Regions from separate parts of the Pseudomonas sp. KH_021 genome, predicted to be linked through region 3. Evidence: riboswitches for the same ligand, from Rfam matches in the RefSeq annotation. Region 3 holds a riboswitch; each other region holds the start of a gene.
The links. A riboswitch is a leader RNA that binds a small molecule or an ion and turns the genes downstream of it on or off. The one in region 3 is predicted to bind cobalamin.
Positions count from the first base shown of each region.

Region 1 (4,043 bases), 3.0 Mb from region 3:
GTGGAGTACTGGCCATACAGCGACAGGTCGTTGGTGACCGCAAACACCAGCCCGGCGCGCCAGTTACCGCCGCTCAGGCTGCGGTTCGAGCGAGTGTCGGCCCGTTCATCGTCACGGTCGATATGGTTCTGGTCGCGACGAACACCGGTCACTAGAGACCAGCGCTCGGACAGCTGCGTGCGGTTCTCGGCAAACAGCGCGAAGGTATGGGTTTGGCTGAAAGCTTGCGGGCGCAGTGCCGATTGGCTCTGGAAGTAACCCGGCGCAGGTGCCCATGGATCGATGAAATCCCCGCCAACATCGATGTAGGGCGAATTATTGGTCACCCCGAAGCGGATCTTGTTGTACTCGGCGCCCACAACCGTGCGGCTGTCCAAACCAAACAACGAGTGATTGAAGGTGAAACTCTGGCGGTCGCCAATCTGTTCCTGATGGTGCTTGATCTCCAGGAAATCACTGCGCAGCAGTTGCCCCTGGGCACTGTCCCAACTGTAGCTTTCGGCGTTACGCCAGTGGCGGCGGCTCTTGATGTAGTAGAGCTGGTTACTGGCACTGATCTGATCGCTAATAGTCCAGGCGGTGTTCAACCGCATCCACTCATCGTGATAGCGCTGCACGTCATCGCGAACGTTGTAGTTCTTCTCCCGCAGGCTGTCGTGGTACTTGCTCTCGATCAGCGGCGTGCCGAAGTAGTTCATCGGCTCATTGTCCCCGCGCTCATGGGCCAGGGTAAAACTCAAGTCATCGGTAGCCTGCCAGCGCAGCGCGGCACTCAGGGCAAGGCTTTCAGAGTCGCCGCGGTCGATCCAGCCATGGCTTTGCTGGTGGTTGAGGGTCAAGCGGTAGCTCAAGGTCTCGCTGAGCGAGCCGCCGCTGTCCAGGCCCAGTTGCTGGCGACCATCACTGCCATAGCCCAGGCGCAGGCGGTTACGCCTCTCGCCTTCGAATGGTTTCTTGGGGATGACGTTGATCACAGCGCCTGTGGCACCTTCGCCATACAGCACCGAGGCCGGCCCACGAATGACATCGATCTGCTCGACCATCCAGGGGTCGACCGGAAAGGTCAGGGTACCTGCACCAGGGTACAGGCGCGCACCATCAAATAATGTCATCACCGATGAATGTCCGGTAAAGCCACGAGCAGAAAGGGCCGTATTGCCATTACCCGGCGCGGCGATGGTGGTGATACCCGGCGAACGGGTCACAGCATCCTGTACCGTGAGATTATTGCGATTGCTGACCTGCGCCGAGCCAAGGGTGCTGGTACTGGCTGGATTTTCCAGTGCGCTCAGGTGCAGGCGGGAGCCGGCCGTGGCTGGCATGGCGAGCGTGATCGCGGTGCTTCGAGCAGTATCGGTAATGGCCGTCGAAGGCAGCGCCAGCACGCCGGGCGAATCTTCGCCAGCAACGGTTTGCAAGGAAATCAGCACGCAAGACGCCAGGCCGGCCTGGGCCAGGGTCTGGGAGAAGGTATTTCGGGACATGTCTTTCCAACTTGAAACAGGAAGAATGAATCCCGGAGGGAACAACGCACGAGGAATCGCGGGCAGGACAGCCCACGGAACCGGCCTGCGCCCGCCCACCGCGGGTTTGCCAAACAAGGCTTCAGGCCGGTCTCCGGGCTTGCGAGGGTCATGAAGCATTCACCTTCCCATGCCGTTGGCACAGTGGTGTATCGAATGCTTCGCTCGCTTACCGTTGCGGGGGCAGCGCCGGACTAATCACATGAGGTGACGCACCGGCTTCCCGTTTCACTCCCTGCACGGCGGCAGGGAGCACCTGAAACTGGCGCGCATATGACCACTCATCCGTTTTTCAGTCAAGAATCAACCAGGATTGATTCAACGAACGCCTAAAGGGCTGGGACAGCCACCGGATCCAGCTGCACGACTGCAATCAAGCCGGGCGGCGGTAGCAGAGGCGGCAGCCCGTAGGCGGCGCGAGCAGTATCGCAGTGGCTATTGGGCTCGCCGTCATACCAGGAGGCATCGAACTCCCGGCAGGTGCTGGAGCGTTGTTCATACATGCCGCAACTCACGGCCTTGCCGACTTCACCCTCAAGGCCCACACAGCGGCAGGGTTTGCTTTGGGTGCCGAGCATGGCAACCCGATTGGGCGCGACCTGGACAACTAGCTCATCGGGCACCGGGCCGCTCGCAGAAGTACATTCACCCCAATAGAAAGACACACGGAAATGCGCGCAGCAGGCGCCGCAACTCAAGCAAGGGTTCGGTTTGGACATGATGGGGAGGCGTCGAAATGTTGTCGTTATGGAGCGCTGAACAGCGCCGCCATTCTATGCTTCGCCAAGCGCTTGAGAAGGGGGGTTTGAAAAAGAAATATTTGGCCAGTGCGCGGTCGATTTGACGCCATTTTTCAGGCACTTCGCTGCGAAGTCATTTCAATGACGAGAATCGCCAGGGAAACCCGGCAGCGCCTGAAACGGCACTGCCGGGGCTGGTTACGGACGAGCGCTGATCTGCTGTTGCAGGTTTTGGATCTGGCTCTGAAGTGTGTTGATGTTGCGCGTGGTCTGCCCACGGAAGGCGTCAAACTCGGCAACACTCGCCCCGCCGCCTTGACTGGCCGCTGGACGATGGTCCTGCTCGCTTTTGAGCACCAGCATGTCTTGCTCCAGGCGATCGATGGCGGCACTTTGATTGCCCTGTTTTTTCAGCGCGGCAATGTCTGCGGCAACGCTTTTAAACTGCGCATCGACCTTGCCCTGATCAACCTGAGCCGACTTGAGCGAAGCCAGGTCAGCGCCCAGGCTCTTGAGCTGCGCCTGCAATTGATCGTTCACAGCCTTTTGCTCGCTGGCGGCTGCCTGGATCTGCTCCAGGCGCTTGTCCAAGCCACTCTGCTGCCCCGCCACACCCTGTTGCTGCTTGCTTTGCTCAAGCAGCTTGGTTTGAAGTTGACGAATTTCCAGCTTCAGGGCTTCGCTACCACTGTTGGCCGTAGATTCGGTCGCCACCACCTTGCCGGAAATGGCCTGCAGACGCCCGGCCGCCTCTTCACTGATGCGCGCAAAGCTTTCTTGGGTCGCGACCAATTGTTGCTCCATCAGCGAAATCTGCTGGAAGCTCCACCACCCCAGGCCCACCACCGCAATCAGCAAAGCACCGATCATGGCCCATAGAGGCCCGGTGCTCGGCGCCTTGACCTTGACCACGGGTGTGGTGCGCGAGTAGACGGTGGTGCGTTCACGGGCAGAAGAGGTGCCGGTGAAATCATCGTCATCATCGCGGTGACCGGCGCTCAGGCTGGGCAAGTCAAACTCATCGTCTTTACGCATGGAAAACCTTCGTGAACTGCCGTAATGGCAAAATAATACCTAATCTAAAGCGCGAAAAACGCGCCAGAATCGACCACACCGTGTCAAGCCGGTTCCTTCAGTGCTTGATCGGCATCTGCGCCTGCCACCAGCCGCAGAATTCATCCAGCGCCGACCACAGGCTGACTCGGGGTTGGTAATCCAGTGCGTGGCGGGCGCGGCTGATATCCAGGGTGAAGTCCTTGTTCATGACCTGCATCCCCAGCCGCGACAAGGTTGGCTGGGGCCGACCCGGCCACAACAGGCAGCAGCCTTCGTTGAGCGCCGCAACACTGTAGGCCAGGCCAAAGGATCGGTAGCGAGTCACCTGAGGCAAATGCATCTGGCGCATCACGTAATTGACTACATCCCACAAGGGTACCGGGCTTCCATTACTGATGTTGTAGGCCCGCCCCAAAGCCGACTCACCGGCCAGCAAGGCGTTCATCAAGGCATCATTGAGGTTCTGCACACTGGTGAAGTCGACCTTGTTCAAGCCATTGCCAATGATCGCCAGACGGTTCTTTTCTTGCATCTTGAGCAAGCGCGGGAAAATGCTCACATCACCTGCGCCGGTCACGAAACGCGGCCGCAAGGCGATGGTCTCAAGCCCGAATTCCGCCGCCCCAAAGACCTTTTGCTCAGCCAGGTGCTTAGTGCTGCCATAGTGATCGTAGAAGCGCTTGGGCACTTGCTCTTCGCGAATATTGAGCCTTGCGCGGCCATC
Region 1 covers NZ_CM174477.1:1,105,832-1,109,874, reverse strand. The annotation lists gene AC3IX4_RS05220 (TonB-dependent receptor) at 1-1,484, opposite strand, end outside; cobalamin riboswitch at 1,592-1,797, opposite strand; gene AC3IX4_RS05215 (YkgJ family cysteine cluster protein) at 1,853-2,242, opposite strand; gene AC3IX4_RS05210 (ATPase) at 2,462-3,298, opposite strand; gene AC3IX4_RS05205 (NAD-dependent epimerase/dehydratase family protein) at 3,396-4,043, opposite strand, start outside.
Region 1: another riboswitch for cobalamin. It lies ahead of AC3IX4_RS05220 (TonB-dependent receptor); the one in region 3 lies ahead of cobW (cobalamin biosynthesis protein CobW).

Region 2 (4,043 bases), 2.7 Mb from region 3:
AGCACTTCAGCGCAGTCGTCGATGCCCTCGACCTTGAGTTTCATGAATTCATCGGAACGTTCGCCCAGCGCCTCGGCCGTGCGAATCCGTTCCTCTTCCACCAGTTCCCGGACCCGTTGGCGCAGGCTGCGGTCGCTGATTCGGATAAACCGCCAGGGTTGCATCAGGCCGACGCTGGGCGCCTGATGCGCGGCTTCCAGCAGGCGTGCGAGCAGTTCGGGCTCGACGCTGCCACCGGCAAAATGGCGCATGTCGCGCCGCTCACCGATGGCCCGGTAGACCGCCGCCCGCTCTTGCGGACTGTAGGCGTGTTCACTCATGGTCGCAGCAGCGCCGCCATCGCTTCAGGGTTGGAAGGGAAATAGAAATGCACGTAGGAAGCCGTCAGGCGTCCACAACGATAGACCGCTTCGGCGCCACGACCGCCATTAGGGCTTTGGCCACGGGCAATCGGCTCTAGCGCCGTGGTGGTCAACGAATGGTGATAGGTGTGCCCGCGCAAGGTGCCTTCCGGCAGGTCCACCGCTTGCAGGGCCAAGGCCGCCAGGCGTTTTTGCATCACCGCTTCACCGGGTAGCAGCCCCAGCAATTCGGCGCGCTCACCTTGGACATCGGTCAAGGCATCGAGCAAGTACAGCATGCCGCCACATTCTGCGAGCAGCGGCTTGCCGGCTTGGTGATGGGCGCGGATGGCTTCACACATCGAGCTGTTTTCGGCCAAGGCCCGGTGATGCAGCTCGGGATAGCCACCGGGCAGGTAAAGGCTGTCCGCAGGCGGCAGTTCGCGGTCATGGATCGGCGAGAAAAAGCTCAGCGTCGCGCCCATGGCCCGCAATAAGTCCAGGCTTGCACCATAGGTGAATGCAAAGGCTTCATCGCGGGCAACGGCAATGCGTACACCTTCAAGCAACGGCTCGATGGCGCGCGGCACAGGCGCTGCAAATTCCACGGCCGGCGGCAGCGCGGCATCGCAGCTCTGCTCCAGTGCCTGGGCGGCGGCGTCAAGGCGGGCGTCCAGGTCATTGAGCTCGCTGGCTTGTACCAGGCCCAGATGGCGGCTCGGCAATTCGATACCGGTTTCCCGCGACAGGCCGCCGTACCAGCGCAGGCCCTCGGTCAGGCTGCCTTCAAGCAATTGGGCATGGCGCAAGGTGCCGACACGGTTGGCCAACACGCCAGCGAACGGCAGGTCTGGCTGGTAGCGCGCCAGGCCCAGGGCCAGCGCACCAAAGGTCTGGGCCATGGCGGTGCCATCAATCACGGCCAGCACGGGCACGCCGAAGTGGCGCGCCAGGTCGGCGCTCGATGGCGTGCCATCGAACAGCCCCATGACCCCCTCGATCAAGATCAGGTCGGCCTCGCCTGCAGCCTCCCACAGCAAACGGCGGCTTTCATCGGCGCCGACCATCCATAAATCGAGTTGATAAACAGGGGCGCCACTGGCGCGCTCCAGAATCATCGGGTCGAGAAAGTCCGGCCCGCATTTGAACACCCGCACCTTGCGCCCCTGATTGCGGTGCAGGCGAGCAAGGGCGGCGGTCACGGTGGTCTTGCCCTGGCCAGAAGCGGGTGCTGCGATCAAGACTGCCGGGCAATGCCGTGCATCGGTCATAGTTCGATGCCTTTTTGCGCACGAACCCCGGCCTGGAAAGCGTGCTTGATCACGCCCATTTCGGTCACAGTATCGGCAAGTTCAATCAGGTCGGCCGGTGCGCCCCGGCCCGTCACCACGACGTGCTGCATGGGCGGACGGGCCTGCAGGTCAGTCAAGACCTGATCCAGCTCCAGGTAGCCGTGCTTGAGGGCGATATTCAGCTCATCGAGTACCACCAGCCCGATATCCGGGTTGGCCAGCAGTTCGCAGGAGACTTTCCAGGCCGCTTGGGCGGCGGCGATATCGCGCTGGCGGTCCTGGGTTTCCCAGGTAAAGCCTTCGCCCATGACGTGGTAACGCACCTGTTCGGGGAATCGGCGGAAAAACAGCTCTTCACCAGTGGCATTGCGGCCCTTGATGAACTGCACCACACCGCACTGCATGCCATGGCCCATGGCCCGGGCCAGCATGCCGAAGGCTGAGCTGCTCTTGCCCTTGCCGTTGCCGGTCAATACCAGCAGCAGTCCACATTCGTTCGGCGAATTGGCGATACGCTCGTCGATCACCGCCTTTTTGCGCAGCATGCGCGCCACATGGCGTTCGTCACGTTCCGGGGATTCACTCATCGCAGCTCTCCTGTCAGGTCTAGGCAGACGGCAGGCGCGAGCACGGCCAAGGGACAGGCCGCCAACCGCGCATCACCCACCGTGATGCCGTTCACGTTTCAGGCCGGTCTCCGGGCTCATGAGGGGGCAAGGCCCGGAGCACGCGCCTTCCCGGGCCAAGGGGCCCAGTGGCACAAAGCATGCTCATCACTCATTTACCGTTGCGGGGGCAGCGCCGGGATCACGCGCTTGGCACGCTCACCGGCTTCCCTGTTTCACTCGGCAAAGCCATGGCCGCCGAGCACCTGAAACAAGTCGCGAAGGTTAGAGGGTTGGGGATGGAGCGTCAAATGAAGCCGGTTGAACCTCGGACATCGCGCGCCTCTCTACTTGTAGGAGCAGACCTTGGTCGCGATGGCATCGCTGCGGTTTCTCAGGAGGACCGCAGTGATGCCATCGCGACCAAGGTCTGCTCCTACAACGGGTGGTGCCGTTAGCGTTTGCGGCACAGGGTCAGGCCATCGCCCAGCGGCAGCATGGACAGGTCGACGCGCGGATCATTCTTCAAGCCGCTGTTGAGCGCCTTGATCGCTCGAGTGTCATCGCTGTCGGGCTGGGTTTCCAGGACCCGACCACTCCACAGGGTATTGTCGAACACAGCCAGGCCGCCAGTGCGCAGTAATGCCAAGGCGTGCTCAATGTAGGAGCAGACCTTGGTCGCGATGGCATCGCTGCGGTTCATAGGGAGACCGCGGTGATGCCATCGCGACCAAGGTCTGCTCCTACAACGGGTGGTGCCGTTAGCGTTTGCGGCACAGGGTCAGGCCATCGCCCAGCGGCAGCATGGACAGGTCGACGCGCGGATCATTCTTCAAGCCGCTGTTGAGCGCCTTGATCGCTCGGGTGTCAGCGCTGTCGGGCTGGGGTTCCAGGACCCGACCACTCCACAGGGTATTGTCGAACACAGCCAGGCCGCCTGTGCGCAGTAATGCCAAGGCGTGCTCAATGTAGGAGCAGACCTTGGTCGCGATGGCATCACTGCGGTTCATAGGGAGACCGCGGTGATGCCATCGCGACCAAGGTCTGCTCCTACAACGGGTGGTGCCGTTAGCGTTTGCGGCACAGGGTCAGGCCATCGCCCAGCGGCAGCATGGACAGGTCGACGCGCGGGTCATTCTTCAAGCCGCTGTTGAGCGCCTTGATCGCTCGGGTGTCAGCGCTGTCGGGCTGGGTTTCCAGGACCCGACCACTCCACAGGGTATTGTCGAACACAGCCAGGCCGCCTGTGCGCAGTAATGCCAAGGCGTGCTCAAGGTAGTGGGGGTAGTTGGCCTTGTCGGCGTCGATAAAGATCAGGTCATACTGCCCTGCCCCACCTTCTCGCTCCAACTGGGCCAGCGTTTGAAGGGCGGGATTGAGGCGCAGATCGATGCGTTCAGCCACTGCGGCCTGCTGCCAATAATCCTGTGCAATCTGGTTGTAGTCACCCGGCAGATCACAGCAAATCAGTTTGCCGCCCTCCCCCATGGCCTGGGCCATGCACAAGGCGCTGTAGCCGGTGAAAGTACCCACCTCAATCAGGCGCCGAGCCCCCATCAGACTCACCAGTAATGCCAGAAACTGTCCTTGCTCGGGCGCGACCTGCCAATGCGCCTGGGCCATGGCCTGGGTCTGCTCGCGCAACTGGCGCAGCAAGGGCGTTTCACGCAGGGAAACGCGTTGCAGGTAATCGTAGAGTTTGTCGTTGAGAAACAGCGTTTGCGCGGTCATGGCGATACCTCGCGTGTGCCACCGACGTCAGGGGTTCCTGGCCAGGTTGGTTGGCTGCAAGACTCGCTTGGCGT
Region 2 covers NZ_CM174477.1:1,393,885-1,397,927, reverse strand. The annotation lists gene bluB (5,6-dimethylbenzimidazole synthase) at 1-320, opposite strand, end outside; gene AC3IX4_RS06595 (cobyrinic acid a,c-diamide synthase CobB) at 317-1,612, opposite strand; gene cobO (cob(I)yrinic acid a,c-diamide adenosyltransferase) at 1,609-2,220, opposite strand; cobalamin riboswitch at 2,305-2,523, opposite strand; gene AC3IX4_RS06585 (O-methyltransferase) at 2,693-2,941, opposite strand; gene AC3IX4_RS06580 (O-methyltransferase) at 3,000-3,248, opposite strand; gene AC3IX4_RS06575 (class I SAM-dependent methyltransferase) at 3,307-3,969, opposite strand; gene AC3IX4_RS06570 (C40 family peptidase) at 3,997-4,043, opposite strand, start outside.
Region 2: another riboswitch for cobalamin. It lies ahead of cobO (cob(I)yrinic acid a,c-diamide adenosyltransferase); the one in region 3 lies ahead of cobW (cobalamin biosynthesis protein CobW).

Region 3 (4,043 bases):
GCAAGGGCCGCCCGACCCTGCCAGAAAGCGTGCAAGCCTGGTCGCAACCGCTACCCCCCGAACAATGGGCCCAGCCCAGCCCAGCCCTGCAAAAAGCCAACGCCTTGGTCAAGACCGCCATGGACAAAAAAGGCGCCAACTTCGTCGACGCCTGCAAGGCGGCGGGGCTGCATTGAACTCACCGCTGCACACCTGGCCCGGCGGCCGACTGATCGCTGGCGAAGCCATTCGCGTGGGCACCAACACCTGGGGCGCCAAACACACGATGTCAGCCCTACAGTTGGCATGCACCGCCTGCCCGCTGGCAGGCAAACAGCGCGGCATGGGCCGCTGTTACCGTGGTCGTCAGCCAGGAAGAAGAGGCGCTGATGTTGTTATGGAGCATGGATGATTAAAGTTGATTTTTCGGCCGGAGATAAAATTCCGGCGCTTCTTTTGGTGTTGTCAGCAACAGTATTTTTTGTTGGGTTTACTGAGTTTATGCTCTCGTCAATGCTTTCACCTCTTGCGGAGGCGTTTGGGACTACACCAGTGGGGGCGTCATGGCTGGTCTCGAGCTACGCTTTTTCTTACGCATTGGCGGCTCCACTGTTTGGTTATTTTTCGGATCGTGCGAATAAACGAAAGCTTTTGTTGGGTGCAATGCTTTTTTCTGTACTGGATGGCATTGCAATTATTTATTCCTCGACGCTGGAGATGGCGATTGCGCTTCGGGTTTTTGGCGGCATCGCTTCTGCGGTTTTGATACCCATGGTTTTTTCTCTGCTGTCGGATGTCATCCCTGCTTCTCGGCAGGCGGGTGCGATGGGAGTAGTGATGTTAGGGATGACGTCAGGCATTACGTTGGGACCTGTCCTGGCCGGTGTTCTTACAGATTACTTAGGCTGGCAGGCACCTTTTTTGTTTAGCTCAATAGGTTGCTTGATTATTTTTACTGCAGGGTTCTTTTGTCTTCCCGAACAACCCAAGCCTCTGAGTTCTAGAAAAATGGTTGCTCATTGGTATCGAAATTGGGAGGTGCTGAGACCCCTGATTGCAAAGGGGGCTTGGAATGGTACAGGCGTTTCAGCATTCCTTCTTTCAGGGGAAGTACTTCGTGAGCGCTACGAATTTGGAACCTCGGAGGTTGGCTTCACGGTGATTGCGTTTGGGGCTGGGTTGGGTCTTGGGAATTTGTCCGCTGGCCTGGTACGGCAATGGTGTAAGCATGAGGAGGCAGTGCTTATATGGGCTGTCGTATTACTACTCGCAAGTATTACCGTTTTTATGATGTGCGAGCTCAGTGTGTGGGCGGCAGTGAGTTGCTTGTTTGTTTGGGGAGCTGCATTGGGGGTCGGCGCGCCTTTAAGTACGGTCATCTTGGCCTCGCGGTCCACGTCTGACAAAGGGATGGTCTTGGCGTGTGCGGAAACTTTTAATAATGTGGGGATATTAAGTATCCTGCCAGTTGCCACGTCATTGCTCGTGGTCGGCGGTGCTCGCTTGGCAATGGTTGTTATTTTTATCGGTTTGATGACGGGGCTTGTATTGTCCGTCGTTGATTTCTTTGTCACTGGGCGTAGGCTTCTGTGACCTGTGGTTGATTTGGAATACCGAACCGCCTCTTTTGAGGATTTACCGAATCGGCGGGCAGACAGCCCCCGCGAACATTGACCTCCCCCCACGCACTGCGTAGCCTTGCACCCTCGAGGTTCTGCGGCCCAGGTCGCAGCTAAGACGGGAACGCGGTCAATGCCGCGGCTGCCCCCGCAACTGTAAGCGACAAGAGTCAGGGCAAAGCCACTGCGCACGGCGCGGGAAGGTGCCCGGGCCGCCGACCAACGGCATGCCGCAAGCCAGGAGACCTGCCTCGGACAGCTTCTCACTTTCAACCGGGCGGGGTGATCCGGTGGCGAACGCGCCCGCGTGCCCAACACGCGCGGTTCTCGTCCTGCATGCCCGCCATTTTGCCAAGGGCATCGACATGAAAACACTGGCTAAACTCCCCGTCACCATCGTTACCGGCTTCCTCGGCTCGGGCAAGACCACCTTGCTGCGGCATATGCTCGACAACGCCCAGGGCCGGCGCATTGCCGTGATCGTCAACGAATTTGGCGAGCTGGGCATCGACGGCGAGATCCTTAAGCAGTGCAACATTGGCTGCACCGAAGAGGAAGCCAGCGGTCGCGTCTATGAACTGGCTAACGGCTGCCTGTGCTGTACCGTTCAGGAAGAGTTTTTCCCGGTGATGCGTGAACTGGTGGAACGCCGCGGCGACCTGGACCATATCTTGATCGAAACCTCGGGCCTGGCGCTGCCAAAACCGCTGGTGCAGGCCTTCCAATGGCCGGAAATCCGCAATGCCTGCACGGTGGATGCGGTGATTACCGTGGTCGACAGCCCGGCCGTGGCCGCGGGCACCTTCGCTGCCTTCCCCGACCAGGTCGACGCCCAGCGTAAACTGGACCCGAACCTGGACCACGAATCACCTCTGCATGAACTGTTCGCCGACCAGCTGGCCAGCGCCGATCTGGTGATTCTCAACAAGGCTGATCTGATCGAGCCCGCTGCCTTGGCCGCAGTGCGTGCCGAAGTCGCCGAAGAATTGCCACCCGCGGTCAAGGTGATCGAAGCCAGCAGCGGCCGCCTGCCACTGGACGTGCTGCTGGGCCTGGGCGCGGAGTCGGAAGCCCACATCGATGGCCGGCGCACTCACCACGATCATCATGATCATGAAGAAGACGACCACGATCACGATGCCTTCGACTCGATCTCCATCGAAGTGCCGGCTTCCGATGAAAGCCAATTGCTCGATGCCCTGACCTCGCTGGTGGTTGAACACAGCATCCTGCGCGTCAAAGGGTTTGCTGCCATCAATGGCAAGCCAATGCGCCTCCTGATCCAGGGCGTGGGCACGCGTTTTGACAAGCATTTCGACCGCGCCTGGCGCGCCGATGAACCTCGCAGCAGCCGCTTGGTGCTGATCGGTCAGCAGCTCGATGCTGCGCTGATCGAGCAGCAACTGCGCGCCGCGCTGGTCTGACCCGTGCACCTGCTGCGGACCCAGCCCGGCGGCTTTGTGCCGGACGACAGCATTGCCGATCTCGGCCAGACACCGGCTGAGCTGGTGATTCTCTGCAGCGGCGATTCACACCTGGCACTGCTGGCCGAAACCGCCCAGCAGTTGCCCCAAGATTTTCCCAGCCTGCGCCTGGCCAATCCCATGCAGGTGCAGAATCACGCCTCGGTCGATCTTTATATCGACCAGGTATTGCGCCACGCCAAGGTCATCCTGGTGTCGCTGCACGGTGGCGTCGGTTACTGGCGCTATGGTGTCGAGCAATTGGTGGCGCTTGCCGAGCGCGGTGTGCAATTGATCATGGTGCCGGGCGACGACCGGCCCGACCCTGAGCTGACAGACCTGGGCACCGTCACGGGCCCAGCGGCTGAGCGGCTCTGGCATTTCCTGCGCCAGGGCGGCAAGGCCAATGCGCTGAATCTTTATCGTTGCCTGGCCAATCAATGGCTGGGTCGCGACTATGCCTGGGACGAACCCGAGGTGCTGCCGCGCACGGCGCTGTATCACCCGGCCCATGCCCGGGCGGACCTGGATGACTGGCGCCGTGACTGGCGCGTCGATCAGCCGGTGGTGCCGCTGTTGTTCTATCGCTCGCACCTGCAGGCCGCCAATACCGCATTTGTCGATGTGTTTTGCCAGCGTATGCAGTTGGCTGGGCTCAACCCGCTGCCCATTGCCGTCGCCAGCTTGAAGGAGCCTGCTTGCCTGGCTCAGGTCGAGGACTGGCTGGATGAGGTTAACGCCTCGGTGATTCTCAACACCACAGGGTTTGCCCAGTCGAGCCCTGAAGCCCCGCACCTGCGGCCGTTTCGCCGCGACATTCCAGTGATCCAGGCCATCTGCGCGCAAGACAACCAGCCCGGCTGGGAGTCCAGCGAACAGGGGCTGGGCCCGCGGGACCTGGCCATGCATATTGCTTTGCCGGAGCTGGACGGGCGCATCATTAGCCGGCCGATCAGTTTCAAGGACCTGGCCTGGCGCAGTG
Region 3 covers NZ_CM174477.1:4,131,170-4,135,212, reverse strand. The annotation lists gene AC3IX4_RS19025 (hypothetical protein) at 1-176, shown strand, start outside; gene AC3IX4_RS19020 (MFS transporter) at 388-1,572, shown strand; cobalamin riboswitch at 1,672-1,866, shown strand; gene cobW (cobalamin biosynthesis protein CobW) at 1,964-3,022, shown strand; gene cobN (cobaltochelatase subunit CobN) at 3,026-4,043, shown strand, end outside.